One region of the Janthinobacterium sp. GW823-FHT03B06 genome, then DNA from elsewhere that is predicted to be linked to it. Evidence: predicted binding sites of a transcription regulator. Region 1 holds the regulator's gene; each other region holds the start of a gene.
What was found. The regulator sigma-54, encoded in region 1, starts transcription at its own class of promoters, with help from an activator protein. The targets are predictions, from matches to a motif close to TGGCANGNAANCTGCTTT.
Positions count from the first base shown of each region.

Region 2: AC1RBA_RS13080 (EDSAP-1 family PEP-CTERM protein) is a predicted target of sigma-54. The motif match lies at 5,182-5,199, and genes of this name have one in related genera.
Region 3: AC1RBA_RS26255 (PEP-CTERM sorting domain-containing protein) is a predicted target of sigma-54. The motif match lies at 6,561-6,578, and genes of this name have one in related genera.

Region 1 covers NZ_JBXAJE010000003.1:192,180-202,496, forward strand. Annotated here, with positions in the region: gene AC1RBA_RS11865 (PTS sugar transporter subunit IIA) at 67-549, shown strand; gene hprK (HPr(Ser) kinase/phosphatase) at 586-1,521, shown strand; gene rapZ (RNase adapter RapZ) at 1,688-2,551, shown strand; gene AC1RBA_RS11880 (enoyl-CoA hydratase/isomerase family protein) at 2,552-3,637, opposite strand; gene hpf (ribosome hibernation-promoting factor, HPF/YfiA family) at 3,769-4,128, opposite strand; gene AC1RBA_RS11890 (RNA polymerase factor sigma-54) at 4,198-5,676, opposite strand; gene lptB (LPS export ABC transporter ATP-binding protein) at 5,681-6,436, opposite strand; gene lptA (lipopolysaccharide transport periplasmic protein LptA) at 6,436-7,017, opposite strand; gene lptC (LPS export ABC transporter periplasmic protein LptC) at 7,043-7,654, opposite strand; gene AC1RBA_RS11910 (KdsC family phosphatase) at 7,697-8,230, opposite strand; gene AC1RBA_RS11915 (KpsF/GutQ family sugar-phosphate isomerase) at 8,230-9,264, opposite strand; gene AC1RBA_RS11920 (cation:proton antiporter domain-containing protein) at 9,349-10,317, shown strand, end outside.
Region 2 covers NZ_JBXAJE010000003.1:443,063-453,379, forward strand. Annotated here, with positions in the region: gene AC1RBA_RS13040 (cytochrome c1) at 1-684, shown strand, start outside; gene AC1RBA_RS13045 (glutathione S-transferase N-terminal domain-containing protein) at 805-1,416, shown strand; gene AC1RBA_RS13050 (ClpXP protease specificity-enhancing factor) at 1,642-2,154, shown strand; tRNA gene AC1RBA_RS13055 (tRNA-Thr) at 2,181-2,256, shown strand; gene AC1RBA_RS13060 (Panacea domain-containing protein) at 2,628-3,320, shown strand; gene AC1RBA_RS13065 (dodecin) at 4,026-4,232, shown strand; gene AC1RBA_RS13070 (hypothetical protein) at 4,260-4,571, opposite strand; gene AC1RBA_RS13075 (hypothetical protein) at 4,722-5,096, shown strand; gene AC1RBA_RS13080 (EDSAP-1 family PEP-CTERM protein) at 5,296-6,288, shown strand; gene AC1RBA_RS13085 (LytR C-terminal domain-containing protein) at 6,359-7,435, opposite strand; gene AC1RBA_RS13090 (type II secretion system F family protein) at 7,449-8,387, opposite strand; gene AC1RBA_RS13095 (type II secretion system F family protein) at 8,508-9,485, opposite strand; gene AC1RBA_RS13100 (TadA family conjugal transfer-associated ATPase) at 9,498-10,317, opposite strand, start outside.
Region 3 covers NZ_JBXAJE010000011.1:119,462-129,778, forward strand. Annotated here, with positions in the region: gene cydB (cytochrome d ubiquinol oxidase subunit II) at 1-722, opposite strand, end outside; gene AC1RBA_RS26235 (cytochrome ubiquinol oxidase subunit I) at 736-2,313, opposite strand; gene AC1RBA_RS26240 (amino acid ABC transporter ATP-binding/permease protein) at 2,439-4,121, opposite strand; gene cydD (thiol reductant ABC exporter subunit CydD) at 4,118-5,818, opposite strand; gene AC1RBA_RS26250 (GbsR/MarR family transcriptional regulator) at 5,956-6,507, shown strand; gene AC1RBA_RS26255 (PEP-CTERM sorting domain-containing protein) at 6,810-7,376, shown strand; gene AC1RBA_RS26260 (hypothetical protein) at 7,536-7,715, shown strand; tRNA gene AC1RBA_RS26265 (tRNA-Arg) at 7,787-7,861, opposite strand; tRNA gene AC1RBA_RS26270 (tRNA-Pro) at 7,956-8,032, opposite strand; gene glmM (phosphoglucosamine mutase) at 8,168-9,505, opposite strand; gene folP (dihydropteroate synthase) at 9,544-10,317, opposite strand, start outside.

The sequences.
Region 1 (10,317 bases):
CCGCGAAAACAGGCCTATAATTCGGCTCGCAAGCCCTCTGTGCATTGCACCATTTCATTGAGTGTCATGACTAATCTTAGCAAAATATTATCCCTCGAAAACGTCCTGCTGGATCTGGAAGTTTCCAGCAAGAAGCGCGCCTTCGAGCAAGCCGGCCTGATCTTCGAAAACAATTACGGCATCGCCCGCTCTACCGTCTCGGACAATCTGTTTGCCCGCGAACGTCTGGGCTCGACCGGTCTGGGTCATGGCGTGGCCGTGCCGCATGGCAGAGTCAAGGGCAGCAAGACCTTGAAATCGCCGCTGGGCGCCTTCGTGCGCCTGGCCGAACCGATTCCGTTCGAGTCGCCCGATGGCAAGCCCGTCAATCTGCTGTTTTTCCTGCTGATTCCCGATCATGTCACCCAGCAACATCTGGAAATCCTGTCGGAAATCGCCGAAATGTTTTCCGATGACGCCTTCCGTACGGCATTGGCCACGGATCCGGAACCGAAATCCGTGCATTCGCGCATCGTCAATTGGCAACCCAGTCTGCAAGCGGCGGGTTAAACTTCAGGTATTCCTCCACTCCTGAAGAAGACTGCCATGTTGCAAACGCCGCTGACGATACAACGCCTGTACGACGATAATCGTGAAAGTCTGCAACTGGGCTGGTTCGCCGGCTTCCCCGGCGGCGAGCGCCTGATCTCGGGCGACGTCTCGTCGGCCGCCGACCAGGTAGGCCACTTGAACCTGATCCATCCGGGCCGCATCCAGGTCTTCGGTCACCAGGAAATCAACTACTATCAGCGCCTGAAGGTCAACACGCGTACCCACGTGATCGGCGAACTGATCGCCGGCGGTCCGCCCGCGCTGATCATCGCGCAAGGGCTGGAAACGCCGCCCGACATCCTCGCCATCTGCGACGAGCAAAACATCCCCCTGTTCTCCACCCCGCTGCCGGCCGCGCAAGTGATCGACTTTCTGCGCGTCTACCTGTCGAAAAAACTGGCGCAGCGCATCATCATGCATGGCGTGTTCATGGACGTGCTGGGCGTGGGCGTGCTGATCACGGGCGATTCGGGCCTGGGCAAGAGCGAGCTGGGGCTGGAGCTGATTTCGCGCAGCCACGGCCTGGTGGCCGACGACGCCGTCGAATTCTCGCGCATCGCGCCGAACATGATCGAAGGCCGCTGCCCGCCCCTGCTGCAAAACCTGCTGGAAGTGCGGGGCCTGGGCTTGCTCGACATCAAGGCCATCTTTGGCGAAACGGCCGTGCGCCGCAAGATGCGCCTGAAACTGATCGTCCATCTGGTGCGCCGCAACGCGCTGGAAGAGGAAGTCGAGCGCCTGCCTTTCCTGTTTCCCACGGAAGACGTACTCGGTCTGCCCGTGCGCAAGGTCGTCATCCCCGTCGCCGCCGGCCGCAACATCGCCGTCCTGCTGGAAGCGGCCGTGCGCAACACGATTCTGCAACTGCGCGGCATCGATACCTTGCAGGAGTTCATGGAACGGCAACGCCTCGCCATGAGCGGCGATTAGCAACGTAGGTCGGATTAGCGGGGCCGCCGAGGTGGGGCAAGGCCCCGCGTAATCCGACAGCATTGTTGGCGCGTGCAGCAAAGAAATATCACAGCCCAAATTGCAATAATTTGTAAAGATAATTGCATCGGGAGCGCGGTGCCGGTCTTTATTGTATGATCGGGCTATGCATATCGTCCTTATCACCGGAATATCCGGCTCCGGTAAATCCGTCGCGCTCAATGTGCTGGAAGATACCGGCTACTATTGCGTCGACAACCTGCCGCCGGCCTTGCTGCCGAGCCTGGTGCAAACCTTGCTCGACGAAGGCACGCCGCAACTGGCCGTCGCCGTCGATGCGCGCAGCGCCGAATCGCTCGTCAGCTTGCCGCACAATGTCGCGCTGTTGCGCGACCAGGGGCATGACGTCAAGGTCATGTTCCTGACAGCCACCACGCATTCGCTGGTGGCGCGCTTCTCGGAAACGCGGCGCAGCCATCCGCTGTCGCACGAGTTGCGTCCGAACCAGAATCCGGCCAGCCGCCGCACCCTGATCGAGTGCATCTCGGAAGAACGCGAACGCCTGTCGGCCATCGAACAGCTGGGCCATGTGATCGATACCTCGGACCTGAGCGCCAACAAACTGCGCGCGTGGATCAAGGATATCGTCGCCTCAGAGCGCGCGCCGCTGACCCTGTTCTTCGAATCGTTCGCCTTCAAGCTGGGCGTGCCGCTCGATGCCGATTTCGTCTTCGACGTGCGGGCCTTGCCCAATCCCTATTACGACCTGGCCCTGCGCCCGCTCGACGGCCGCGACGCGCCCGTGATCGCCTTCCTCGACGCGCAACCGAGCGCGCTGGAGCTGCTGGCCGACATTCGCGCCTTCATCGAGAAATGGCTGCCGTCGTTCAAGTCCGACAACCGCAGCTACCTGACGGTGGCGCTGGGCTGCACGGGCGGCCAGCACCGCTCCGTGTACATGGCGGAACGGCTGGCGCAGTATTTCGGCCCCAAAGAAAGAGTCGTGCTGCGCCACCGCGAGCGTTCTTAATCAGTCGAGGTGGCGCAGCGGATGGGCTTGCGCCGGCCAGACGGGGGCGAAGAAACGCGCCACCATGGCCGCGTCGACCCCGTCCAGGCTGGCAGGCTGCCAGCGCGGCGCATTGTCCTTGTCGACCACCAGCGCGCGCACGCCCTCGAGCACTTCGCCATGTTCGAAATTGTGGCGCACCACCGTGCGCTCCATGCGCAGGCAATCGGCCACGCCCAGGTGGGCGCCCCGCTGCAGCAACTCCAGGGTCACCGACATCATCAAGGGCGAGCGCAGGCGCATGGCCGCCAGCGCCTTCGCCGCGAACGCGCCGTCATCCTGCGCCAGCGAGGCCATGATGGCGGCCACCGAACCCGCGCTGAAGTGGCGGTCCAGCGCCGCGCGCGCCGTGGCCAGGGGGGAAGCGCCCGCCTCGGCCTGGAAAGGCGCCGCCAGCGCCTTGATGGCGACCGGCAAGCCTTCGCCCGGCGTGGACTCGAACAGGGCCAGCAGCGCCCCCATCTGCGCCTCGGGCAGATACACGTCGGCCAGGCCCGTGTACAGGGCGTCGGCCGCGTTGATCGTCAAACCCGTCAAGCCCAGGTACAGGCCCAGCTGACCCGCCAGACGGGATAAAAAGTAACTGCCGCCCACGTCGGGGAACAGGCCGATATTGACTTCCGGCATAGCCATGCGCGTGCGGCCCGTGACGATGCGCAGGCGGTTGCCGGGCCCCGCTTGCGCCACGCCCATGCCGCCGCCCATCACCACCCCATCCATGACGGCGATATACGGTTTCGGGTAGAAGTGAATCAGATGATTTAAAGCATATTCTTCCGTAAAGAAATCTTCCAGCAAGGCGCTGCCGCCCTGCGGCGTGGCCAGGCCCGCGTCGTAAAAGAAACGGATGTCGCCACCCGCGCACAGGGCTTTTTCGCTGCTGGAGCGGATCACCACGGCGTCCACCTGCGGATCGTCGCGCCAGGCCAGCAAGGCCGCGCTCAGGGCGCGCACCATCTCCAGCGACAGGGAATTCAAGGCTTTCGGACGGTCGAGCACGATGTGGCCCGTGCGGTGGCGGATGGAAATCTGGACGAGGTCGCTCATGGCAGGCAGGAAAGAAGTGAAAGTGCAAACATTCTAGCGCCTGCGCGGCGAACATTGCGTTTCGCTGGACGCAAAAAAGGGCGCAATGTGCGCCCTTAGTTGATCACAGCCGGTTGAAAGTCGCGGGCCGCTTAGGCGGGGGCGAATTCTTCTTCCGAACTGTCTGGCAGATGCTTGATCGCCTCTTTACCGTGCCCTTGCACTTTGGTTTTGTATTTCATCACTTGCCTATCGAGCTTGTCGATCAGGGTATCGATCGCGGCATACAGGTCGTGCGCCAGGCTTTCCACATAGACAGTTTTGCCACTCAGACGCAGGTTGACTTCGGCCTTTTGACGTTTTTCTTTCTCTTTGAGGTTATCCACGGTCAGAATCACGGCGATATCGATAACTTGATCGAAATGACGTTTCACGCGCTCCAGCTTCGTTTGTACGTATTCACGGATGGCTGGTGTCACTTCGAGATGATGTCCGCTGATGGTGAGATTCATACACACTCCTAAAGATGATCGGGTTCGTGCGGTCCATCGTATCCGGCCCGCAGAGGAACCGAAAAAAACTTACAAACACTTACGCAGGCTCACTGGCGGAATTTTTAACGCTTCCCGGTATTTGGCAACAGTACGTCGCGCAATCACCATGCCTTGTTCCCCCAGCATGTCCGCAATCTTACTGTCGGATAAAGGATTTTTAGGGTCTTCTGCTCCTGTCAGTTGCACGATCAATGCCCGTATCGCCGTCGATGACGCTTCGCCCCCCGCTTCGGTGGCGACGTGGCTACCAAAGAAATATTTCAACTCGAACATGCCGTGCGGGGTCAGCATGTACTTTTGAGTTGTTACCCGCGAGATAGTACTCTCGTGTAAACCCAGTGTATCAGCTATTTCACGGAGCACAAGGGGGCGCATGGCAACGGCCCCATGCGAAAAAAAGTTCTTTTGTCTTTCTACTATCGCCTGCGCCACGCGCAGAATCGTGTCGAAGCGCTGGCGCATATTCTTGATCAGCCACTTGGCTTCCTGCAACTGTGCACCCATGGCGCCCTCGCCCTTGCCCTGCTTGAGCAAGTTGGCGTACATGGCGTTGACGCGCAGGCGCGGCATGACGTCGTTGTTCAGGGTCACTTGCCAGCCATTGCGCGCGCGCTTGACGACGACGTCGGGCACCACGTAATCGGACACGTCCGCAGCGAACACGGCGCCCGGATGCGGGTTGCACTGGCGAATTACCGTCTGCGCTTCACGCAAGTCTTCATCGTCGCAATCGAGGGCTTTTTTCAGCTTGTTGAAATCGCGCTGGGCAAACCAGGCCAGGTGCTTTTCCACGATGACGAGGGCCATGCGCCGCGTCACCATGGCGATGTGCGGCAAGCGCTTGATTTGCAGCGCCAGGCATTCGGACGCATTGCGCGCGCCCACGCCGGGCGGATCAAAACTTTGCAGCAGCGACAAGGCCGTGCGCATCTCGTCGGCATCGATTTCCAGCTCTTCCGGCAGGCGCGCCAGGATGTCGTCGAGCGACTCTTCCAGGTAGCCATTGTCGTCGAGCGCGTCGATGATCAGCTCGACCAGCGCGCGGTCGCGCAATTCGAGCACCGTCACGCGCATCTGCTCCATCAGGTGTTCGCGCAGGGTACAGTGATGGGCCTCCAGTTGCGGGCGGGAATCTTCGTCGTCGGGCGCCTTGCCCCGGCTCGCTTCGCTCCAGTCGCTGTCGCCGCCATCCGCGGCGGCCGGGCCCTCGCCCGCCTCGCCGTCAAAGGTTTCCGCTTCGGCCGGCGCCGCGGGCGCCTCCTGGCCTGGCGGCTGGGGCGGCGCTTCGGCCGGCGCGGCCGTGGAGCTCAAGGCCCCGTCGGACAGCAGGCGCAGCGAACGGTCGAGCGGATCGTCGAGGCGCTCGAGCAAGGGATTGTCCGTCAGCAGTTGCTCGAGTTCCTGATGCAATTCCAGAGTAGACAATTGCAACAGGCGTATCGATTGCTGCAACTGCGGCGTCAGTGCCAGGTGCTGCGAAGTGCGCAGCTGCAATGATTGTTTCATTGGCTTACATGCGGAAGTGTTCGCCCAGATAGACCCGGCGTACCGACTCGTTCGCGATGATGTCGTCGGGGCGTCCCGACGCCAGTACCGAGCCCTGGTTGATGATGTAGGCACGGTCGCAAATACCCAGCGTCTCGCGCACATTATGATCGGTGATCAGCACGCCGATATTGCGCTCCTTCAAGAAGCGCACGATGCGCTGGATCTCGATCACGGCGATCGGGTCGACGCCGGCGAACGGTTCGTCGAGCAGCACGAAACGGGGATCGGTGGCCAGGGCGCGGGCGATTTCCACGCGGCGGCGCTCGCCGCCCGACAGGGACAGCGCCTGGTTCTCGCGCAACTTTTCAATCTGCAAGTCGGCCAGCAGTTTATCCAGGCGTTCCTCGATCTCGGCCTTCTTCAAAGGACGGCCTTCGACGGTCTGGATTTCCAGCACGGCGCGGATATTGTCTTCCACCGTCAGCTTGCGGAACACGGACGCCTCCTGCGGCAGATACGACAGGCCCATCTGCGCGCGGCGGTGGATCGGCAGGCTGGAAATGTCCACGCCGCTGATGTCGATGCTGCCGCCATCCGACGGCACCAGGCCGACGATCATGTAGAACGAGGTGGTCTTGCCGGCGCCGTTCGGGCCCAGCAGCCCCACCACTTCGCCGCATTCGACTTGCAGCGAGACATCATGCACGACCTGCCGCTTGCCATAGGTTTTCTGCAGTCCGCGAACGATCAGGGTGCTGCCGCAACGGGTATTGTCCATTATTTCGTTCCTGGCACAGGTGTGGCCGGCGCTCTCTCCGCCGCGGGCGCCTTGGTCTTCGGCTGGATCACCATGCGCACGCTGCCGCCATCGGAGGTGCTGGTGCCGCTGTCGGAATTTTCCATCTTGAATACTTCCTTGCGGCTGTCATACGAGATGAAGGCGCCATTGGCCACATCGGTCACTTTCGTGCCCTCCAGGCGCGTCAGCTTGGCCTTGGAAAACAGTTTCACCACTTCCGTCTTGTTGTCGTATTCCACGCGCTCCGCTTCGCCTTCGACCCACAGGTCGCCGGCGCCATCGCGCTTCTGGCGGAACGTGGCCAGCTTGCCGGGATCTGCCCAGAAGGTGATGAACTGGTAGCCTTGCGGGTCTTCCGTGATCAGGGCCCGGCCCGCCTTCATGGTCAGCGTGCCCTTGACCAGCACGACGTCGCCCGTCAGGGTACGAATCTGCTTGACGTCATCGACGTGGCCGCTACGCGCCGTGATGACGGCTTCCTTCTCGGAATCGGCCTTCTCGGCATGCGCCACGCCCATGAGGGCCAGAGAAAATACGCTCAACAGCAAGATGTTCTTCATAGTATGGTTTCCTTGTTTCATTCTGTCATTTTGCCGCCGCGGCCGGGCGCGGTTTCGGCGGGAGGACCATGCGCAAGGCATTCTGCACTTCCACCACGCCGGTGGCGTTATTGGCCTTCATGCCGATACCATTGATGCGCGAGGCGCCCGTCAGGATATCGACAGGCACGTCCGTTTCCATTCTTTCTTCGTCCGGAAACACCGTCAGCGCTTCCGTCCTCACGGTCAGGTTCTGCGCCTTCGGACTGGCCACGCGGTCGATCACGACCTTGCGGTGCAGTTGCAGCCGGGTATTGTCCTGGTCGATATGCGCCAGTTCCGCATTCATGTTCAACGGCGGCATGCCCGGCGTGAGCTTGCGCACGAAGGGCTGGTCGATATCGGACGAATCGTCGGCCGGATAATGCGTGAGCTTGTTGCCCGACACGATATAGCTGGGCTTACCCGTCAAGTCCATGCGCACCAGGCTGAAATTGGTGATGAAATAGTCGGGCTCACCCAAATTCTTGCTGGCCTTGATGTCCTGGCCATTCTTGTTCATCACTTCAAGCAGCCAAAAGCTGGCCAGCGCGACGACGACCGCGCCCAGCAGGGTAAAAATCATGCGCCAGCGATGGGCGCCTCCTGGCTTACGCATAGGGTTTCACTCTTTCATAGGTCACTGGCGGCAAGGCGCACCTCACTCCAGGAACGGCGCCATGACGCGCGCATAGTTGTCCTGGGCGCGCAGCAGGAATTCACAGATTTCGCGCACCGCGCCGCGGCCGCCGCCGGCCTGCGTCACATGGTGTGCCAGGCCCTGCGCTTCCGGACGCCCGCCCGGCACGCTGACGGCAAAGCCCACGCGACGCAGGATGGGCGCATCGATGACGTCGTCGCCGATGTAGCCGCATTGCTCTTCCGTCAAGCCCGTCAGCGCCAGCAGTTCGCGAAACGGCGTCAGCTTGTCGTGACCGCCCTGGTGCACATGGGTAATGCCCAGGTCTTGCGCGCGGCGTGCCGTGATGGCCGAGCGGCGCGCGCTGATGATGGCCGTCTGCACACCGGATTCCTGCAGCAGCTTGATGCCCAGGCCATCATACACATTAAACGTTTTCATCATTTCGCCGTCCGGGCCGAAATGCAGGCTGCCGTCGGTAAGCACGCCGTCGACGTCAAAGATCATCAGTTTGACCTTGGCCGCGCGCGCCAGGTTGTCCGCTACGCTCTCCATCAGATCACCTTCGCTTGCGTCAGATCATGGATATGCAGGGCGCCCACCAGCTTGCCGTCGGCATCGACGACCAGCATCTGGTTGATGCGGAACTGTTCCATCACGGCCACGGCATCGACAGCCAGGCGTTCGGGCGCGATGCTGCGCGGCTGCGCATGCATGACGTCGCGGATCGCCACTTGCGTGAAGTCCTGCACGCGCTCGAACATGCGGCGCAAGTCGCCATCCGTAAACACGCCCACGGGGCGGTTGTCCGCATCGACGACGGCCGTCATGCCCATGCCCTTCTTCGTCATTTCTTCCAGCGCCTGCAGCAGCGAGGCGTCCACGGGTACTTTCGGCACCCGTTCGCCGCTGCGCATGACGTCATGCACGTGCGTCAGCAGGCGACGGCCCAGGGCGCCGCCCGGGTGCGAGCGGGCGAAATCTTCTTCCTTGAAGCCGCGCAAGTCGAGCAAGGCCACGGCGATCGCATCGCCCAGAGCCAGGGTGACGGTGGTGCTGGCCGTCGGCGCCAGATTCAGCGGACAGGCCTCTTTTTCAACAGAAATATCCAGGTGCACATCGGCCAGCTGGGCCAGGCTGGAATTCGGTTTACCCGTCATGGAAATCAGTACGCCCCCCATGCGCTTGACGACGGGCATGATGGCCATCAGTTCGGACGACTCGCCCGAGTACGAGATGGCAATAAAAGCATCGTCCGAGGTGACCATGCCCAAGTCGCCATGGGCCGCTTCGGCCGGATGCACGAACAGGGCCGGCGTGCCGGTGGAAGCGAGGGTGGCGGCGATCTTGCGCGCGATATGGCCGGACTTGCCGATGCCCGAGACGACGACACGCCCCTTGCACTGCAGCAGCAGCGCCACGGCGCGGCCCACGCTGTCGTCCGTTGCCAGGCGCGCGTGCAGCGCATTGATGGCGTCGGACTCGATCTGCAAGGTGGTGCGGGCCAGCGCGACAGCGCGCTTGGTGGTCGCTTGCATGTCAATTCGATCAAAAGCTTTCAGCATTGTTTTTTCATGGGTTACACTCATGCCCAAAGTATAAACGAATTAGGAAAGCAAAAAACTTGCCAGTCACAACAAACAACGATTTCCATTGACCGTACCGGGCAACCCATGTTTTCCTCGCTTGAACTGACCCTGATGTTACTCGGCAGCGCCGTGCTGGGCGTGGTCGCTTTCAGAATGTTGCATTTGCCGCCCATGCTGGGCTATCTGGCCGTCGGCATCGTCATCGGCCCCCATGCGCTGGGCCTGGCGGCGGAAAACGAAGCCAGCCATACCCTGGCCGAGTTCGGCGTCGTCTTCCTGATGTTTTCCATCGGACTCGAGTTTTCTTTGCCCAAGTTCCTCGCCATGCGGCGCATCGTTTTCGGCCTAGGCATGGCGCAGGTGGTCACCACCATCATCGCCACCGTCGTCTTCGGCTGGTTCGTCGGGCGCTACCTGTCCGCCTACATCCACCTGAGCTGGCAAGCCGCGTTCGCCCTGGGCGGCGCGCTGGCCATGTCGTCGACGGCCATCGTCTCGAAAATGCTCACGGAACGGCTGGAACTCGAAAGCGAACACGGCCGCAAAATCATCGGCATCCTGCTGTTCCAGGACCTGGCCGTCGTGCCCCTGCTGATCCTGATTCCCGCCCTCACGCGCGATTCGGACAACCTGGCCGAAACCCTGGCCTGGGCCGGCGGCAAGGCCCTGGTCGTGCTGATCTTGCTGCTGTTCCTCGGCCAGAAGATGGTGCGCGGCTGGCTGACCATCGTCGCCAAGCGCCGCTCGCAGGAATTGTTCATGCTCAATCTGCTCCTGATCACCCTGGGCGCGGCCTGGATCACGGAGCGCGCCGGGCTGTCGCTGGCCCTGGGGGCGTTTGTGGCCGGCATGCTCATTTCCGAAACGGAATTCAAGCACCAGGTGGAAGAGGATATCAAACCGTTCCGCGACGTGCTGCTGGGCCTGTTCTTCATCACCGTCGGCATGCTGCTCAATATCCGCGTGGTGCTTGATAACTGGTGGCTCGTCCTGCTCTTGCTGTGCGGCCCCGTGCTGCTGAAATTCACCCTGATCGCGGGCCTGGCCCGGCTG
Region 2 (10,317 bases), 250 kb from region 1:
GACAAGGCGCCTGACCGCCAGACCAACATGGCAGCGCTGCAACATGGCGCCAAATTGTTCGTCAATTATTGCTTGAATTGCCACGCCGCCGTGTCGATGCGCTACAACCGCCTGCGCGACCTGGGCTTGACGGAAGACCAGATCAAGCAGAATCTGTTGTTCTCCGGTGATAAAGTCGGCGACTTGATGACGACCAGCCTGGCGCCGCAGGATGCCAAGGCCTTCTTTGGCGTCGTACCGCCGGATTTGTCGGTAATTTCGCGCGCGAAATCATCTTCCGCTGGCACAGGCGGCGACTACCTGTATACTTACCTGCGTACGTTCTATAAAGACGACACTCGTCCGACCGGCTGGAACAATATGGTCGTGCCGAATGTTGCCATGCCGCATGTATTATGGGAATTGCAAGGTGTCCAGACTGCCAAGTTCGTGGAAGAGAACGATCCGCACGAAGCTGGCAAGAAGATCCACAAATTTACCGGCTTCGAGCAGGTCAAGCCAGGTACGTTGAACAAGATCGAGTACGACAATGCGGTAGCCGACCTGGTCGGCTACATGGAGTGGATGGCCGAACCGGCACAGCAGACACGCAAGCGCCTGGGCGTTTGGGTACTGCTGTTCCTGTCGGTCTTTGCTCTGCTGGCATGGCGCCTTAACGCGTCGTTCTGGAAGGAAGTCAAATAAGTGAGGCGCCGGCCTTAGGCCGGTTTATGCCTGTTTCTGCGTTGTCCGCATGAGTGGACAAGCGACCTGGGGTGAGCCGTTCGCGGCTTCACCCCCTTTGTTTCTAAGGAACTATAAAAAATGATGGTTCTCTATTCGGGTACAACCTGCCCATTTTCGCAACGCTGCCGCCTGGTCCTGTTTGAAAAAGGCATGGACTTCGAAGTGCGCGACGTCGACCTGTTCAACAAACCGGAAGACATTTCGACCATGAACCCGTATGGCCAGGTGCCCATCCTGGTCGAACGCGAACTGATCCTGTATGAATCGAACATCATCAACGAGTACATCGATGAGCGCTTCCCGCATCCGCAGCTGATGCCGGCCGATCCGCTGATGCGTGCCCGCGCGCGCCTGATGCTGTTCAATTTCGAGAAAGAACTGTTCGTGCACGTGCACGTGCTGGAAAGCGAACGCGCCAAGAGCAACGACAAGGCCCACGACAAGGCACGCGCGGAAATCCGCGACCGCCTGACGACCCTGGCGCCGCTGTTCCTGAAAAACAAGTACATGCTGGGCGACGAATTCTCGATGCTCGACGTGGCCGTCGCGCCGCTGCTGTGGCGCCTGGACCACTACGGCATCGAACTGTCGAAGACGGCTGCACCGCTGATGAAATACGCCGAACGCATCTTCTCGCGTCCTGCCTACATCGAAGCACTGACGCCATCCGAAAAAGTCATGCGCCGCTAAAAGATATCCCCATAAAGCTGCTGCGCAGCCCGCTCTCGACTCGGCGTTACCCGCCGTACTGAAGTACGGCTGCGTTACTCAAGCCGATATCGGGCTTGCTCGCGACGCTTTCTGGGGCATCTTGGGCCACGTGTTAAAGTTGTTTTTAGCGCTGTCCCAGTCTTTTGAACTACCGGTGCGCCCGCCTCATGCTGACGGGGGCGCTCCCGCCTCACAGTGCCTATCATGTCTGAAATCTCAACCAAACCTTATATGCTGCGCGCCATCTACGAATGGTGCACCGACAGCGGCTACACGCCTTATCTCGCGGTCAAAGTCGATTCGCGCACCACGGTACCGATGGAATACGTGAAAAAGGGCGAAATCGTGCTCAACATCAGCTTCGGCGCCACCAGCGGCCTGAAGATGGACAACGACGCCATCCGCTTCCACGCCCGCTTTGGCGGCGTCTCGCGCGAAATCTACGTGCCGGTCGACAACGTGATGGCCATCTACGCCAACGAAAACGGCCAGGGCATGGCCTTCGAGCCCGTGCTGGGCAACGATGACCCCGACGCGCAACCGACGGACAGCCCCGCCTCCGCCGACGTGCCGCCGCCCGTGCTCGCCCCCGCCAGCAGCGCTCCGACCCTGTCGTCCGTGCCGACCAGCTCCCCCGAACAACGCGATGCCGCCACGCCCGGCGACGACGAGCCGCCAAAAAAAGGCGGCCGCCCGACCCTGACACGCATTAAATAGCGTATAATTCGCAACGCGCAGTTTTTGCCGACTTAGCTCATTTGGTAGAGCAGTTGATTTGTAATCATCAGGTGGCCAGTTCGAAACCGGCAGTCGGCACCAAGAATATCAAGGGCTTACAGAAATGTAAGCCCTTTTCTTTTGGATCAGTAGCAAGCACGTGACAACGCCAACTTATAGTTGCGCCTCTCTTGATTACAAGCAATCACACCTCACGTACTACTTTCCAGCGTGGCTTCTTGTCGACGTTCCCGGCAAAGACAGGCATCAATCAGTGTGGTTTCCAGGCTGGTGCACGGTGGAACCCTTTTTGCCGCATGACGACATGCAGAAGCACGTTGACCGACCTCCCCGTCTAGCGGCAAAGCCATCCAGCCGATGCGCTGGCGCTTATCGATTTCGTTTGACAATTATCAAAAATACTGTACATTTATACAGTTAAACTGATCTCATCCACTTTCCGCACATGTTGCATGGGCCAGAGCATCATGCACGGCAATATGTTGACAGCGATGTACTTTGTGCGTAGATTGATCTCGAATAGCTATCCAAATTGCTCAAAATTGATGCGATGGAGGCTCAAAATTATGCAAAACTTATATTCCGAAAAGAAAGCCGCGCAGGTTGCCGCTTACTTCCTATTTCAAGCCCAAGGCCGCCTTCCTGTACTTAAGCTGATGAAGTTGCTTTATCTAGCAGAGCGGCGCTCATATGAGATGTACGGCGATCCGATCATTGGCGACAAGCTTGTTTCTATGGATCACGGACCTGTTCTGTCTCAAACACTGAATCGCATTAACGGAATGTCCTCATCTGAAGATAATGGGTGGGATGCGTGGATCGCGGATCGTGAGGATCATGCTGTGGCTTTGCGTGACGGAAGTCGGATTCGCTCGCCAGAGCAAGACCTTCTGGAATTATCTGAAGCCGAGTTTGAAGTTCTCGCAGAAACTTGGAAAGATTTTGGTCACTTGAGCAAATATCAGATTCGCGACCTCACTCACAAAATTTGCCCTGAGTGGGAAGATCCTGAAGGCTCATCAGTACCCATCACGTTAGAAAAATTGTTCGAAGTACTTAAATTTAATAATGAACAGACACGGTTACTGAAAAAACAATTACGCGAGCAGCAGGCGATCAACGCCGCTTTTACATCGGCGGCATGATGCCCGGCTGGTTACCGCGAGCCAAGGAAACACTCCTCATACCATCTGGTCCTGGTGGTATGTTTCATTTATTTATAGTACTAAATGACCCAGCGCCCATCGATGGCTATCCTGACAATATGTGCGCGCTGGTATGCGTTTGTTCGACCTATCCGAACGTCCCGTTCGATGCAACTTGTGAGCTTCAGGTCGGAAGCCATCCTTTCGTAGAGCATCACAGTCACATCGCCTACAAGCATACTCGACTGGAGCCTGCGGCAACATTGTCGCAATTGGTGGAGAGCGGGGTGTTTCGTGTGCACCGTCCTTGCGGAGACCCGCCTTTTTCAGAGATCAAAGCCGGGCTGAATGCATCGAAGTTCACGAAGGGTGCCTTCAAACGACTACCCATTTAGTTGTGTAGCTAACCTTTTTCTTCCCAGGCGCCTGCAGGATGCTCCTGGTGCCATTGACGCTCATCGCGACCCGAAGTGAGCGCATAGCGTGGGACGCAACGCGGACTATCTCCACCCACACGCCGACAAGACCAACTGAAGTCCCGGTTTTAACCGACAGCAATGTTGCCAACATGATGGCAGCCTTCGCCAGATTCGCAATCGCCTTGCTGCACCGCGCAATGACTATCAGCACATTTAGGCGCAAGATGAGCACGTGCCTGCGCAATGCAGGCTCCCGATGTCTGGCTTGCCTACCTGGGGAAATATCATGTCCGCACACACTTACAAATTGATCGAGCTGGTCGGCACGTCCACCGAGAGCAGCGATCAGGCGATACGCGATGCCATTGCCAAGGCGGCGCTGACGGTCAAGCACATGGACTGGTATGAAGTGACGGAATCGCGCGGGCATATCGTCGATGGCAAGGTGGCGCATTTCCAGGTCACGCTGAAGGTCGGCTTCCGGCTCGAATAAAGTGATCGAGTAAGGCAGGCCGCGCGCTCAGCGCCGCCCGACCGTTCCCCGGCTCTCCAGCCACTCCCGGCCGCCGCTGTCCAGCGCGGCCTCGATCACCTTGTCCGGCAAGCTGTAGACGGTTGCCCAGCTGGCCCGGCCGTCCTGCGTATTCGCGGGGAAGCTGTGCGTTTCGATGGGCCAGTGGTATTTGCGTTTCAGCGCTTTCACGATGGCGGCCAGCGAGACGCGGCCTTGCAGCGGCTCGGCGCCGGACTGGTCGCGGTTCGACAGCAGCACGGCCAGGACCTGGCCGCGGCCCGTGCGTGCGCCGGGGAAAGTGGGGGTTTTGTTTGCCATGGCCTATTTTACCGGGCAAGCCATGATGTGCCGCACCTTTGATCTGGCGCAAGCGCCGCAACGGCGTTGCGGCCACGATGAGCATTTCGCCAGGCGTGCCGGCGCCCCTCCGGCAGCCTGGGCTAGCGACAAGGGGCACAGGAGAACATCATGCACAGCCTGAACATCCACGCCATGCAATGGCAGCCCGTCGCCGATATTTCCGCCGTCCATCCGCTGCTGCCCGACGACCTGGCGTGTTTTCGCGAACTGCGCGACGTGCTGCAGCGCTATGGCGCGCTCGACCGCTTCGGCATTTCCCTGATCCACCGCCATTTCGACATCGCCGACGACGAAGAGCTGATGGAGTACACGGATGCGGCCGCCCGCACGTTGACGGTGAAGCCTGTCAAGAAAAGCGACATCGACTGGCAGCACACGACGATTACCAACTGGAAATTGACGGAGGGCGAGGAAGTGGCGCGCATCGGCTGCGGCTGCGCGCGCAATTCGGGCGGCCACCTGGGTTATCACCGAGGCACCTGAAAGCGGCGTCGGCCTTTCTTACACTTTGCTTCCACCGGCTCAGTCTGCTTTACGCAAGCACTTGATTCAATGTGCTTTTTTTGTGTGGCATACAAGCTGCTTATCACTGTCTACGAGATGAATTCAGACAAGTCATTCTGGACATTCTGGATTCTTTCTCCCCCGGATTTCCCGAGACTGACTACGATAAGAGGCTGCGATGAACGTCGATCACACACGAAACAAGACCCTGGGTTGGCTGGGCGCACTGGCGGCGGCAAGTCTGCTGGCCAGCGGTCAGGCGCAGGCAGGTGCGTACGGCCTGGCCGTCAACGAATTGAACAATTTCCGCATCACCACCAGCGCCGGCGCGCTGTCGCTGGCTGGCGCCAACCGCAATGCCAGCGACAGCGCCTTTTTCCAGGGCGGCGTGGCCGTCAATCCGCGCGCCGTCAATACGGGTCCGGCCGCCAACGCCGACGTGCTGCAAGTATGTTCGGGCGGCGGCTGCAGCGGCTTGCCGCAAAACCACTACGGCCCCAGCCCCAGCTCCACCCTGGAGTTCGCCCGCGGCGATGCGCACGCCTTCGGCAATATGCTCACGGCCGCCGGCTCCACCGTGAGCGCCGTCTCGGAAGCACAGCGCAACACGGTAGGCGCCGCCACGTCGACGGCCGGCGACACGCTGACCGGCTCCGTCAACCTGACCCTGTCGAGCGCCGGCTTCATCACCTTCAGCTTCATGGGCCGGCGCGACCTGCGCACCAGCGTGACGACCATGGGCGACAAATCGAACGTGTCGATCATGGATATCTTCAATATCTCGTGCAATGCCGCCAGTCCCGTCGGCTGCCTGTCGCATGCGAATGCCGACGGCGTGATCTTCCAGTTCGCGCCTGATGGCGATGCCAGCAATGGCAGCGACATCAACGGCAACCATACGGTCGGCAGCCTGGACCCGTTCAGCCTGAACATGACGGCCGGCACCAACGACCCGGCCACCGGGCGCGCCTTCACGAATGGCTTCGCGATGTTTTCCCTGACCTCGAATTTCGCCCTGCCCGCCGGCAGCTACACCTTGAATTTTTCCAAGTCCACGCGCACCGACATCGTCGTCATCGATCCCTTGCAAGTGCCGGAGCCAGGCACCCTGTTCCTGCTGGGGACGGGATTGGCCGCCCTCGCCTTTACGCGCCGCCGCCAGGCTAAATAAGCACTGGCACGCTCAAAAGCACGCGGCGCCCGCAAAAGGCGCCGCGTTTTTTTATGCCAGCCGATGCGTGTTAACCGAGCCGTGCCAGCGCCTGGCGCGCCAGCTGCAATTGCTGCAGATAATAGCGGTGCAGCATGGCGGGGTCGCTCAAGTCGCGCCCCAGTACCAGACGCAGCTCGCTGGCGGGGCAATCGGCGGCCTGGGTCTGCACCTGGGTCTGCACCTGCGTACCCAACTGGCGGGCCAGCTGGCGCGCCGCCTGTTCCTGCGCGGGCCGGTACTCGACGCGCGTGCGCGCCACCTGGAAGCTGGCTTCATTGGCCAGGCGCACCACCTGCACGGGCGCTCCTGCCAGACTGCGCGCCAGCGCGGCGGCCAGGCCCGGCACGCCGTTGCCGTTGACAATTTCCAGGCGCGGACGCGGCGTGCCAGTCACAGGCGCAGGCGCAGCCGGCACCAATGGGCTAACGGTCAGGCTGCGCACCGCCGCCGGCACGCGTCTCAGGCGGGCCATGCCATCGCTCTGCGTGATCTCCACGCGCGCCATGGCGGGCGCATCGGGCACCGGCGCGGGCACGCCCTGCGGCGGCGCCTCGCCGCGCAACAAGGCCAGATCGCGCCGCACATCGTGTTCCTGCAAGCTGGCCGCCTGGCGCCGCATGACGGCGGCGCGCTCGTGCTGTCCCAGCCGTTCCAGTACCTGCGCCAGGTGCTGCCAGGCCAGCGCATTGAGCGGATCGAGCAGACACGCCTGTTCCAGCACGGGCAAGGCTTGCGCGTCGCGGCCGCTTAAATAATAGGCGTGGCCGAGATTGCTGAACAGATAGGCCTGCTGCGGCTGCCGTGTACCCGCCTCCTGCGTCAAGGCCAGCCAATGGGCGATCGCCGCGTCATGCTCGCCCCGCTGCGCGTGCAGCACGGCCAGTCCGTTGCGCGCGTTCACGTGGCGCGGCGCATGGCGCAGGGCTTGCTCATAAGCCGCTTGCGCCGCGGGCAGGTCGCCCCGCTCGACATGCTGGCGCCCCGCCGCATAGGCGGCATCGGCGTCAGGCCACTGCGGCGCCGGTGCATGGGCCAGCTGCGTGGTACAGGCGGCCAGGCCCAGACAGGCGCAGGCGGCGGCCAGGCGGGATATCGTCAAGCGCATGGTGAGACTCCTTTCAGCGGCTGGCCATGGCCGGCACGAGCACGCGATAGACTTCGATCACGGCCGGCCCCATCAGCACCAGCATCAGGGTGGGAAAGACGCAAAAAATCAGCGGGAACAGCAGCTTTAACGCGATCTTCGCCGCCGCCTCCTCGGCCAGCAGGCTGCGCTTGCCGCGCAGATTTTCCGAATGCACGCGCAGCGAATCGCCCATGCTGGTGCCGAAGCGTTCCGACTGGATCAGCATGGCGACCAGGGTATCGACGTCTTCCACGCCGCTGCGCAAGGCCAGGTTGCGCAGCGCCTTTTCCTTGGAAAAACCGGCGCGCATTTCCATCAGCACCAGTTGCAATTCCTGCGCCAGTACCACGCTTTTGATGTGGATCTCGCCCGACACCTTTACCAGCGCGCGCTCCAGGCTCAGGCCCGCTTCCACGCACACGGTCAGCAAGTCGAGCGCATCGGGGATGTTTTCGAAAATGTCGCGCTGGCGCCGCTTGGCCGTACTGGCCAGCACCAGGTTGGGCAGGTAATAGCCGATGGTGGCGCTGACGCACAGCAGCAACAGCAGCACGCTGCGCAGCTGCGCCGCCATGGCGCTGGCCGCATACAGGCCCAGCGCGGTGGGAAACAGCAGGGCCAGCACGCTTTTCGCCGCAAAGTACAGGGCCGGCGCGCTCGCCTGGCGCCAGCCCGCGTTCATGAAACGCGTGCGCAGCGGCGAGCGCTCCCAGCCCTCTTCCGGCAGCGACAGCTTGCTGAACGGCTGCGCCACGCGCACCACCCGCTCGACCCAGCCAGTATCGGCCACCGCCTCGCTGGCGGCCGACGCCGTGGCGCCGAACAGACGCTGGCGCAAGGTACCGGGAAAGAAGATCAGCCACGCCAGCAGGGCCAGCGCCACCACCACGGCAAAGACGATCAACAAGAACAGCAGTTGTGCACCGGTCATGAAGTATTCCTCCTCTGATCGACTGAAAAAACGTTCAGGGCTAGGCGCGTCGCCGAAGACAGTACGGGCGTACGGCGAGGCGACGCAACAACGCCATGGACTTTTTTTCAGGCGCGCCCTTCAAATACGGATGCGGATGACGTTACGCATCCAGACGACACCCAGCGCCACCATGCCAGCCGCGTACCACAACAGTTTGATGCCGCTGGGATCGGTCCACAGCAGGCGGATGTATTGCGGGTTGACCAGGGCCATGACACCGATCATCACCACCGGCATCAGGCCCAGCACCCAGGCCGACATGCGCCCCTCGGCCGACAGCACGCGCACCTGTCCCAGCAACTTCAAGCGGGCGCGGATGATGCGGGCGATGCTGACCAGCACCTCGGCCAGGTTGCCGCCCGATTCGCGCTGCACCAGCACGGCGATGACGAGGTAGCGCAAGTCCGTCAGCGGGATGCGCGCAGCCAGGTTTTGCAGCGCCTCGTTCATCGGCACGCCGTAATTGATCTCTTCGTGCGCCGTCTTGAATTCGCCGCTGATCGGCTCATTGAGTTCGTCTCCCACCATCTGCAGCACGTTCGAAAACGAGTGCCCGGCGCGCAGCGCGCGGGCCAGGAAATCGGCCGCTTCCGGCAGTTGCGCCTCGATCTTTTTCAGCCGCGCCGCGCGCGCGCGCAGCACGAACAAACACGGTGCGCTCACGGCACAGGACAGCAGCAGCAAGGCGCCGGGCAAGGGCATGGACCAGGCCGCCAACAGCAGCAAGGCCGCCAGCAGCAAGGCGCCGCTGCCGCCCAGGAATTGCGCCACCGACCAGGACAAGCCCGATTGCAGCAGCAAATGATCCAGCCGCGCCGCCTGCGGCATGCGCCGCAGCAGCCGCTCCAGGCCGGGCGAACGCGCATAGCGGCGCTGCTTGAGGATGGAGACGCGCTCGCCGCCCGCCTCGCCGCGCGCCGCCATCAGCCGCAGGCGCCGGTTGATGCGCCGCGCCGCGCTGCCATGCGTGCCCGACCACCACAGCCAGGCCCCTTCCACCATCAGAATGCAGGCGGCGAACAGCAGCACGGCAAAGCCGTAGAACACCAGGTCCATGATCCCTCCCCCTTACTCATAAATTCGGTCCGGGTCGAACACCGTGTCCGGCACCGGCGCGCCGAACATGCGCAAGCGCTCCGTAAAGCGGGGCCGCACGCCCGTGGCGCAAAAGTGGCCCTGCACCTTGCCGTCGGCATCGACGCCCGTCTGCTCGAAGCGGAAGATTTCATGCATGGCGATGATGTCGCCTTCCATCCCCGTCACTTCCTGCAGGCTGACCAGCTTGCGCGCGCCATCCGTCAGGCGCGACACTTGCATCACCACCGTTACGGCCGAACAGATCTGCTGGCGCGTGGCGCGCGGCGTCAGGTTCACGTTGGCCATGCCGACCATGTTTTCCAGCCGCGCCAGCGCGTCGCGCGCCGTGTTCGAATGGATGGTCGCCAGCGACCCTTCATGGCCCGTGTTCATCGCCTGCAGCATGTCGAGCGCCTCGGCGCCGCGCACCTCGCCCAGGATGATGCGGTCGGGCCGCATGCGCAGCGCATTGCGCACCAGCGCGCGCTGGCTTACTTCCCCCTTGCCTTCGATATTCGGCGGGCGCGTTTCCAGCCGTACCACGTGCGGCTGGCGCAGCGCCAGTTCGGCCGCATCCTCGATGGTGACGATGCGCTCGCTGCCGGGAATGAAGCCGGACAGCACGTTGAGCAGGGTCGTCTTGCCGCTGCCCGTGCCGCCCGAGATCAGGATATTGATCTTCGCCTGGCCCAGCGCCTGCAACACCTGCACCATGGGCGGCGTCAGGCTTTTGTAGTCGAGCAGGTTGGCGATGCTCAAAGGCTGCACGGCAAAGCGCCGGATGGACAGGATCGGGCCATCGACGGCCAGC
Region 3 (10,317 bases), on a different contig from region 1:
ACGACGGCGCTGGTGACGCGGTAGCCATCGACCCACAGCCACAAGGCCGCGCCGGCTGCCGCATACAGCACGACCGTGGCGATTGCCGCCACGCTGCCGTAGCGGCGCGAACGTTCCGCCACGGCACCGTCCGTTTTCACTTGCAGCCAGGTGGCGCCGTGCATCACCAGCATGGCCACCGAGACGAGGCCGCACAGCAAGGCGAACGGGTTGAGCAGCGCAAAGAAGCTGCCATCATAGAAGATATGCATGTCCGGCGAGAAACGGAACGGCACGCCCTGCAGCACGTTGCCGATGGCCACGCCGCAGATCAGGGCCGGCACGAAGCCGCCCACGAACAGGGCCGCGTCCCAGCGGGCGCGCCAGCGCGGGTCTTCGCGCTTGCTGCGGAACTTGAAGGCGACGGGACGCACGATCAGCGCCACGAGGATGACGAACATGGCCAGATAAAAGCCCGAGAACGAGACGGCGTACAGCTGCGGCCAGGCGGCAAAGATGGCGCCGCCGCCGAGGATCAGCCACACCTGGTTGCCTTCCCATACGGGTCCGATGCTGTTGATGATGACGCGGCGCTCGAGGTCCGTCTTGCCGGCAAACGGCAGCAGCATGCCCGTGCCCAGGTCGAAGCCGTCCGTGATGGCAAAGCCCACCAGCAGGATGCCGATCAGCAACCACCAGATCAGGCGCAGGGTTTCATACGAAATCATTTCATGCAAAATCATGGTCTGGCCCTCCTCAGGCGCGTTGAGTATGAATGGCTGCGGCCGCTGGCACGGGAGCCCGCGGCGTCTCTTCCGGCCCCTTGCGGATGGCCTTGAGCATGAGCTTCATTTCGATAATCAACAGCACGGTGTAGATGGCGGCAAAGCCGGCGATGGTAATCAGGAGCGTCGACGCCCCCAGGTTGGAGACGGCCACGGCCGTCGGCAGCACGCCTTCGATGACCCACGGCTGGCGGCCCACTTCGGCCACGATCCAGCCCGCCTCGATGGCCACCCACGGCAACGGGATGGCGAACACGGCCAGCTTCAGCAGCCAGCGATGCTTGTCCAGGGTGCGGCGTGTCGACAGGATGAAGAAGGTGCCGGTCAGCAAAATAAAGAACATGCCCAGGCCCACCATCACGCGGAAGGACCAGAACAAGGGCCCCACGGGCGGCACGGTGTCGAGCGCGGCCTGGCGGATCTGCTCGGGCGTGGCCTGGCGCGGATCGTCGACATAGCGTTTCAGCAGCAAGGCATAGCCCATGGACTGGCCTTTCGACTCGAACATGTCTTTCGCCTCTTGCGGCACAGGCGCACCTGGCGCCACGCTGCGGATGGTTTGCAGCGCGTCGTACGCCTTGATGCCATCCTGGATCAGCAGCTCGCCGCGGTCGACCAATTGCTCGATGCCGGGGATTTCCGTCGTCAGCGAACGCGTGCCGATCAAGCCCATCACCATCGGGATGTGCACGGCGTAATGCGTCTCGCGCGCTTTCGCGTCGGGAAAGCCGATGGCCGTGAAGGCGGCGGGCGCCGGCTCCGTGGTCCACATGGCTTCGATCGCGGCCAGCTTCATCTTTTGATGTTCGGACGACAGGTAGCCGCTTTCGTCACCGAGCACCACCACCGACAAGGTGGCGGCCAGGCCGAACGAGGCGGCCACCGTCATCGAGCGCTTGGCCAGCTGCACGTGGCGGCCCTTCAGCAGATACCAGGCGGAAATACCCAGCACGAAGATCGCCGCCGCCGTGTAGCCGGCCGACACCGTATGCACGAATTTCGCCTGTGCCACGGGATTCGTCAGCACGGCGCCGAAATCCGTCACTTCCATGCGCATGGTCTGCGGATTGAAGGCCGCGCCGACGGGATTTTGCATCCAGCCGTTGGCGATCAAAATCCACAGGGCCGAGAAGTTCGAGCCGATGGCCACCAGCCAGGTGGTGACCAGGTGGCCCCGCTTCGACAGCTTGTCCCAGCCGAAGAAGAACAGGCCGACGAAGGTCGCTTCCAGGAAGAAAGCCATCAAGCCCTCGATGGCCAGCGGCGCGCCGAAAATGTCGCCCACATAATGGCTGTAATAGCTCCAGTTCATGCCGAACTGGAATTCCATGACGACGCCCGTCGCCACGCCCATGGCGAAGTTGATGCCGAACAAGACACCCCAGAACTTGGTCATGTCGCGCCAGATGGGGCGGTTCGTCATCACGTAGACCGTCTCCATGATGGCGAGGATCACTGACAGCCCTATCGTCAGCGGAACGAATATAAAGTGGTACAGAGCTGTCAGCGCGAACTGCAGTCTGGATAAAGCGACAATATCGAAGTCCATATGATTTCCTTGGTATTTCCCTACTGTGTGTAAACTTGGTATCTATCTGATGCTGTTTCGCTTGGCGCTGTTGTTGCAAAGCTGTCAGGCAGCGCCGCCTGTGCCTCCAGTCGTTCCTTGATGCCTTAATCTGCGCGCAGGCCCGCCAGCGCCGCCTCGAAGGCTGGCGTGCCACGGCGCGCGTCGCCGACGATACGGCCATCGCGCAGGCTGACCAGCCGGTCCGCCAGCGCTGCTTCGCGCCGCAAGTGGGTGGCGATCAGCAAGCTGCGCCCTTCGCAGCGCGCGCCCAGGCGCTGCAGGACATCGATCGCCGTCTGCGCATTGAGCGCTTCCGTCGCCTCGTCCAGCAGCCACAAGGTCGATGCGTGCAGGAACAGCCGCGCCAGTGCCAACCGGCGCGCCTGGCCGCCCGACAAGCCCAGGCCGCCCTCGCCCAGCATGGTATCGAGGCCGTCCGCGAAGGCCCGCACCTCGTCGTCCAGGCCGGCCGCCTGCAGCGCCGCCCACAGCTGCGCATCGCTGGCGGACGGGGCGGCCAAGCGCAGGTTGTCGCGCAAGCTGTCCTGGAACAGTTCCGTCTTCTGGGTGAACAAACAGGCGCGGCCCGCGTGCACCGTGCCCGACAACGGCGCCAGCTCGCGCGCGGCGATGGCCAGCAAGGTCGACTTGCCCGCGCCGCTGGGGCCGATCAAGGCCACGCGTTCGCCCTCGCCGATGTGCAGCGATACGTCGTGCAAGATGGCGACATCACTGCCCGCATGTGCGGCGCTGACATGTTCCAGGCGCAAGCCCGGTGCGCTGTCAGCCGGCGGCACTGCGATCTCCTGAGCATCGAGGCGCGGCGCCAGGCGGCGCATGGCCAGCAGCATGCGCCCCGCTTCCAGCGCGCCGCGGCGCAGTCCCGCAAACGGTTCCACGGCTGTCAATGCAATCAACAGGGCCAGGGCTGCCAGCGGCACGTTCAGCGCCTGCTGCTGCACCAGCGCGGCCACGGCCAGCAGCACCCCTGCCAGGGTCGCGCTGCCCGCCACGCCATATGCAGCGCCCGCCGCCGTCTCCAGGCGCAGCAGGGCAACATCGGCTTGCGCCAGCGAGCGGTCGATCTGTCCCAGCGCGGCGCACTGGGCGTCGATGCGGCCCGCCATCACCAGGTCCGTCTGGCCCGCCACCAGGTCGATGGTGGCGGAACGCAGTTTTTCGATGGCGCGTGTACGCACGATGGCGGGACGGCGGGCGCCGCGCGCCAGAAGCCAGCTGATGCCGCCGCCGGCGGCCAGCAGCCACGCGGCCAGGCCCAGGCCCAGCTGCCACTGCATCACGCCCAACGCCACGCCGGCCAGCAGGGCCACGCACAGTGCCGTGAAGGCGGGCACCAGCAGGCGCAGATACAGCGATTCGAGCGCGTCGATATCGGCCGTCAGGCGGAACAGCAGCCTGGCGGGCTGGCGCAGCAGGCGGCTGGCCGCTTCCGGACGCGACCAGCCGCGAAACAGCTGCACGCGGATGGCCGCCAGGGCGGCGAACGTGGCGTCGTGCGTGACGAGGCGCTCCGCATAGCGCGAGCCAGTGCGGCCGATGGCCAGCAGGCGGATGCCGGCCGACGGGCCGAACACGTCGAACAGGATGGCCGTCGAGGCATGCAAGCCGGCGATCGAGGTGGCCGTGATGAACCAGCCGGACAAGCCCAGCAAGGCCATGCCGGCCACGGCCGTCAGGGCCGCCAGCACGGCGCCCCCGATCAGCTTGCGGGGCTGGGCCAGCAGCAATTGCCGCAGCACGGGGTGCGATATCAGCGATGTTTTCATGCGCGCGCCTCTGCCTTCTGCGTCTGCGCATGCGCCTGGGCATCAACTTGCACCGTGCGCTGCAGCCGGCCAGCCAGCACGGGGTCGTGCGTGGCGACAAGCATCGTCTTGCCTTTTGCCAGGGCCAGCAAGGCGTCCGTGACGCGCGCCGCCGTTTCGCTGTCCAGGTGGGCCGTCGGCTCATCGACCAGCAACAAGTCCGCATGCGGATGCACGGCCACGCGGGCCAAGGCCAGGCGCACGGCTTCACCGCCGGACAAGCCCTGGCCGCCATCGCTGAGCATGACGGCCGGCTGCGCCTGCGCCACGCTGGTCAGGTCGGCCAGGTGCAGCGCCTGCGTCACGTGCGCGGCGTTCGCACCTGCCCGGCCCAGTGTCACGTTCTGGCTGACGGACGCGGCAAACACGTGCGGACGCTGGCCCATCCAGGCCATGCGCTGGCGCACGGTATTGACGGTACCGTCATTCAGGCGCACGCCGCCGATGCGGATGTCGCCGCCGCCGGCGGGCAGCAAGCCGGCCAGCAGGGACAGCAAGGTGGTCTTGCCGGCGCCGCTGGCGCCCAGCAGGGCCACGTGTTCGCCGGCGCGCACGCTCAAGTCCAAGCCGTCGAACACGGGCGCTTCGCCGGGATGGGCAAAGCGCAGTTGATGGATGTCAATGGCAGGCGGCGGCGCCACCGCCATGGCGGCGGCGGAGACGGCGGCAACTTCCGCACCAAAGCCCGGCAAAGGCACGCCCTCGGCGGCCAGATCGTGCAGTCCGGCCAGGCCCGCCTCGCCGGCCGCCTTGTCGTGCCAGACGGCGGCCAGCTCGCGCAGCGGCTCGAAGAACGCGGGCGCCAGCAGCAGGATGAACAAGCCCTGCCCCAGGCTCAGTTCGCGGCCCCAGGTGCCGAAATCGAGGCTGCCCAGCAGCGAGAAGCCGATGAAGGCGGCCACCATGGCCACGCCCAGCGCGGAAAACAGTTCCAGCACGGCGGACGACAAAAAGGCGATGCGCAGCACCACCATCGTGCGCCGGCGCACGGATTGCGACGAGGCGTCCAGCCGCGCGGCCGTGGCATCGACGGCATCGAGCGCGCGCAAGGTGGCCAGGCCGCGCAGGCGGTCCAGCAGAAAGGCGTTCATGCTGCCCATTTCCACCATCTGCGCGCGGCTGGCCGCCTGCGCGCCCATGCCCACGAGGGCCATGAAGACGGGAATCAGGGGCGCGGCGATGAGCAGGATCAAGGCGGCGATCCACGACAGCGGCGTCACCACGGCGAGGATCACGAGCGGCACGAGCATGACTTTCCAGCGCGCCGGCTTGTAGCGCACCAGATACGGCACGATGGCTTCGGCCTGCTCGGCGATGACGCTGGCCGCCTGGCCTGACTGGGCGCGCTGGCGGTCCAGCGGCGAACGGCGCGCCAGCGCCTGCGCCACTTGCCCGCGCAAGGTGGACAGGTGCGCGCGCGCCGCCGCATACATGCTCCGCGCGCCCCATGCTTCGCAGCCGGCGCGCAGCATGCCCAGCAGCAGCACGCCAGCGGCCGGCAACAGGGCCGCGCGCCACGGCGCGCCATCGAGCATGGCTTGGACGGCCCAGGCCAGCAAGGCCGCTTGCGGCAGCCACAGCAAGGCGGCGCCGCCTTGCGCCAGACTGGCGGCACGGGGAAGAATAAAGCGGGGCAAGGACAGTGGCGAGGTCGTCATCTTATATTTTTTGAGTTTTCAGAATTTTCTGTAAATTCGATTTTTTGTATAATACTGCGAAACATGACATATATCAATTGACCCTGGCGGTTTGGCGTGAAAAAATTCAGATAATTATGAAAACTCAAAATATCCAAATGACGCCGCTGATCCTGACCTTCGTCAGCCATTTCGGCGAGATGGGCAGCCGCTGGGGCTTTAACCGCACGGTGGGGCAAGTGTACGCCTTGTTGTTTGTCGCGGAGCATCCTTTGCACGCGGATGAAATCGCGGAGCACCTGAGTTTTTCGCGCTCGAACGTGAGCATCGGCCTGAAGGAATTGCAGGGCTGGGGCTTGATCCGCCAGTCGCGCATCCCCGGCGACCGGCGCGAATATTTTTCCTCGCTGGGCGACGTGTGGCAAATCTTCCGCGTGGTGGCCGCCGAGCGGCGCCGCCGCGAGGTGGCCCCGACCCTGACGGTGCTGCGCGAAGCGCTGCTGGCGCCGGCCACGGAACCCGTGGATCAATATGCCCAGGAGCGCATGCGCGAAATGTATGAACTGGTCGACCTGGCCAACACCTGGTTCGACGACTTGCAGCGCCTGTCGCCCGAATCGATGGCGCAACTGATGAAAATGGGCGCCAAGGTACAAAAGCTGCTCAACGCCAAGGATCGCCTGTTTGGCGTCAGCAACAACAGCGACTGAAACCCGCCCCCCTCTTCCCACGCAAGACGCCGCTAGCACAAGCTGGCGCGTCTTGTCACGCTATTTCCTAACGTTATATTGGCCATCGCTGGCACATCCATACATAGCCGTATGCGATGTTGTCAAGCAAACCAATAGAATTATTAAAATTGTATTAATTTACATCAAGAGTAAGCTTGCATTTGCGTACTCAATACGCGCAGGAAATAGCAGCTAAAAACGGGCAATGGGATGACTTCCCCGGCAGGCAGGGGCGTATCCCTACACGATGTAGCAACTGTCTCAAGCACAAGGGGATTTTCATGAAAAGCATAAAAAGCATTGCCGTCAAGGCATCCATGCTGGCCGCAATGACCGTACTGGCAAGTGCAGCGCAAGCGGCCACCTGGGTCGATGTGGGGCCGGCCAGCGGTTTCGTCATCGCCGGCAGCACCGTCACCTATTCGCCATCACCGGCATTGGAAGTGAAATATTATGACGATAATCTGGTGCCGCAGAGCCCCTCGGACATCCAGGGCTACATCAATGGCGTGTTCGGCAGCAGCCTGGGCGCCGCCGTTTCGTATTGCGACAGCGCCACTTCGGGCTGCACTGCCGGCACCACGGCAGGCTTGAGCGGCGGGGTCAATTCCTATACGAGCGCGGCCGCCTATGACTATCTGGCCATCCACTTCGGCCAGGGCGAACTGGTGTTCCACTGGGCCGCGCCAGTGGCTGCCGGCACCACGTTCACGGTGGAAGGCCTGCCCAAGGATCTGAGCAACTACAGGGCCTTCATTTCCGCCGTGCCGGAACCTGAAACCTATGCCATGCTGCTCGCCGGCCTGGGCCTGCTGGGCTTCCTGGCACGCCGCCGCCAGGGAAAGTAAGCATCACCAGCGGCAGCGGCGCACCATCGCCCGCTGCCGCCTCCATTCCAGCCGCATCTTTACGCCGCGCTTGCGGCGCCAGGCACGCTTTTTACACCATTTTTAGATCCCTCTCGCTATGCTCGACGGCATCCACTGCTGATCGACGAGGGAGATCTCATGCACGAACAACCGTTTCAGCTACGCGCGCGCAGCGTGATCCGCCAGCACTTGCCCGCGCGGGAACGGCTGCGCCTGGCCCGGCTGTCCAGCAAGAAAATGGGGTCGCTACTATCCGCGCTGCTGTGCGCGGCGCCGCTGTTGTATTTGCTGAGCGTGGTACTGTTTGCGCAGCCGTGACACGGCAGGCAGGCAAAAGATGAAGAGTGATGGCAATGCGACAGGCTGTCGCGTGCATGACCAGCATGAACTGGTCCGCCCAGAGGGAATCGAACCCCCATTCACGGTTTAGAAGACCGTTGTCCTATCCGTTGAACGATGGGCGGAAAGGTGCAGCATTTTAGTCTATGCGCGCCAGCAATGCCAAGGCGTCGCACAATAGAAAACGGGCTGTCATTTCTGACAGCCCGCTTATGACTTTGGTCGGAGTACAAGGATTCGAACCTTGGACCCCCTGGTCCCAAACCAGGTGCGCTACCGGGCTGCGCCACACTCCGAAGACAAGATAATAACGCCCCCACCCAATTTCGTCAATTGCCCCAGGCGAATTAGATGGAAATAACTATCACTCCCGCTTGGGCGCTTGCTGAAAACGTACAGGGCAAGGCAGTGCAACGCCACCCTGGGCGTTTTCAGCTGGCGACCTTGTCGGCGATGCGGCGCGCCATCGACTCGGCCTTCTCCTTGTCCTTCGCCTCCACCATCACGCGGATCAGCGGCTCGGTGCCCGAAGCGCGGATCAGCACGCGGCCCGTGTCGCCCAGTTCGGCCTCGACCAGTTCCTTCTCGGCCACCATGGCGGCATTTTTCTGCCAGTCGAAACCGGGCGCCACACGCAAATTGATCAGGGTTTGCGGGAACAGCACCAGTTCGGCCAGGCATTGCTGCAGGCTTTGGCCGCTGCGCTTGAGCGCGGACAATACTTGCAGCGCAGAGACGATGCCGTCGCCCGTCGTGTGGCGGTCCAGACACAGCAAATGGCCCGAGCCCTCGCCGCCCAGTATCCAGCCCTTTTCCTTCATGACTTCCAGCACGTAGCGGTCGCCCACCTTGGCGCGCGCAAAGCCGATGCCCTGCTGCTTGAACAGCACTTCCAGCGCCATATTCGTCATCAACGTGCCGACGGCACCGGCCACGGGACCCGTCGCCAGACGGTCCTTGACCATGACGTACAACAATTCGTCGCCGTTGTACAAGCGGCCCGTGGCGTCGCACATGATCAGGCGGTCGGCGTCGCCGTCAAGGGCGATGCCCAGGTCCGCGCCGTGCTCGACGACGGCTTCGGCCATGGCCTTGGTTGCCGTGGCGCCAAAGCCCGCATTGATGTTGAAGCCATCGGGCTTGTTGCCGATCGCGATGACTTCCGCGCCCAGCTCATGGAAGACGTGCGGCGCGATATGGTAGGCGGCGCCATGCGCACAATCGACGACGATCTTCAGGCCGCGCAAGTCCAGCTCGTTCGGGAAGGTGCTCTTGCAAAATTCGATGTAGCGGCCCTGGGCATCGTCGAGGCGCTTGGCGCGGCCCAGCTTGTCCGACGCCACGCAAGCCATGGGCTCGTCGAGCGCCGCCTCGATTTCCAGTTCCACGCTGTCGGGCAGCTTGGTGCCCTGGCCGGAAAAGAACTTGATGCCATTGTCGTGATACGGATTGTGCGAGGCGGAAATGACCACACCGGCCGACAGGCGCAGTGCCCGCGTCAGGTAAGCGATCGCCGGCGTCGGCATGGGGCCGGCCAGCATCACATCCACGCCTGCGGCCGACAGGCCCGCTTCCAGCGCCGCTTCCAGCATGTAGCCGGAAATGCGCGTGTCCTTGCCGATCAGTACCGTCGGACGCGCCTTGCCGCCCTCCGACTTGGCCAGCACCTTGCCGGCCGCATAACCGAGGCGCATGACGAAATCGGGGGTGATCGGAGCGGTGCCCACCAGGCCGCGGATGCCATCGGTGCCAAAATATTTACGCGTCATAAATTTCTCTTTTGTTGTTTATAATGAATCTTACAGCTTCAGTGCGCCATGCGCCAGACCTTCAGGGCATCGACGGTTTCTGCTACATCATGCACACGAATAATTTCCGCGCCTTGCGCTACCGCCGCAAGCGCACCGGCAACACTGCCGGCCAGGCGCTGCTCGACGGGACGTCCCGTCACGGCGCCGATCATCGACTTGCGCGACAGGCCCGCCAGCACAGGCAGGTCCAGCTCGCTGCGCAGCTGGCGCGTGGCACGCAATAAAGCGTAGTTCTGCTCCACCGTTTTGCCAAAGCCGAAGCCGGGATCGACGCACAGGCGTTCGCGGGCGATGCCGGCCGCCGTCATGGTGTCGATGCGTTCGCGCAGGAAGTCGATGACTTCGCGCACCACGTCGTCGTACTGCGGCTGGGCTTGCATGGTTTCTGGCACGTTTTGCATGTGCATGATGCACAGCGCGCAATCGCTGTCCCGCACGGCCTCGATGGCGCCTGGCGCGCGAAAACCGTTGATGTCGTTGATCATGTCGGCGCCCGCCAGGATGGCTTCGCGCATGACTTCCGGCTTGTACGTGTCGACGGACAAGGGCTTGCCGCAGTCGCGCAAGGCGTACAGCACCGGCATGACGCGCTGCAACTCATCGTGCAGCGGCAGCGGCGGCGCGCCGGGGCGGCTCGATTCGCCGCCGATATCGATGATGTCGGCGCCATCAAGCATCATCTGCTCAGCGCGCGACAGGGCAAATTCCAGGTGCTGGTATTGGCCCGCATCGGAAAACGAGTCGGGCGTGATGTTCAGGATGCCCATCAC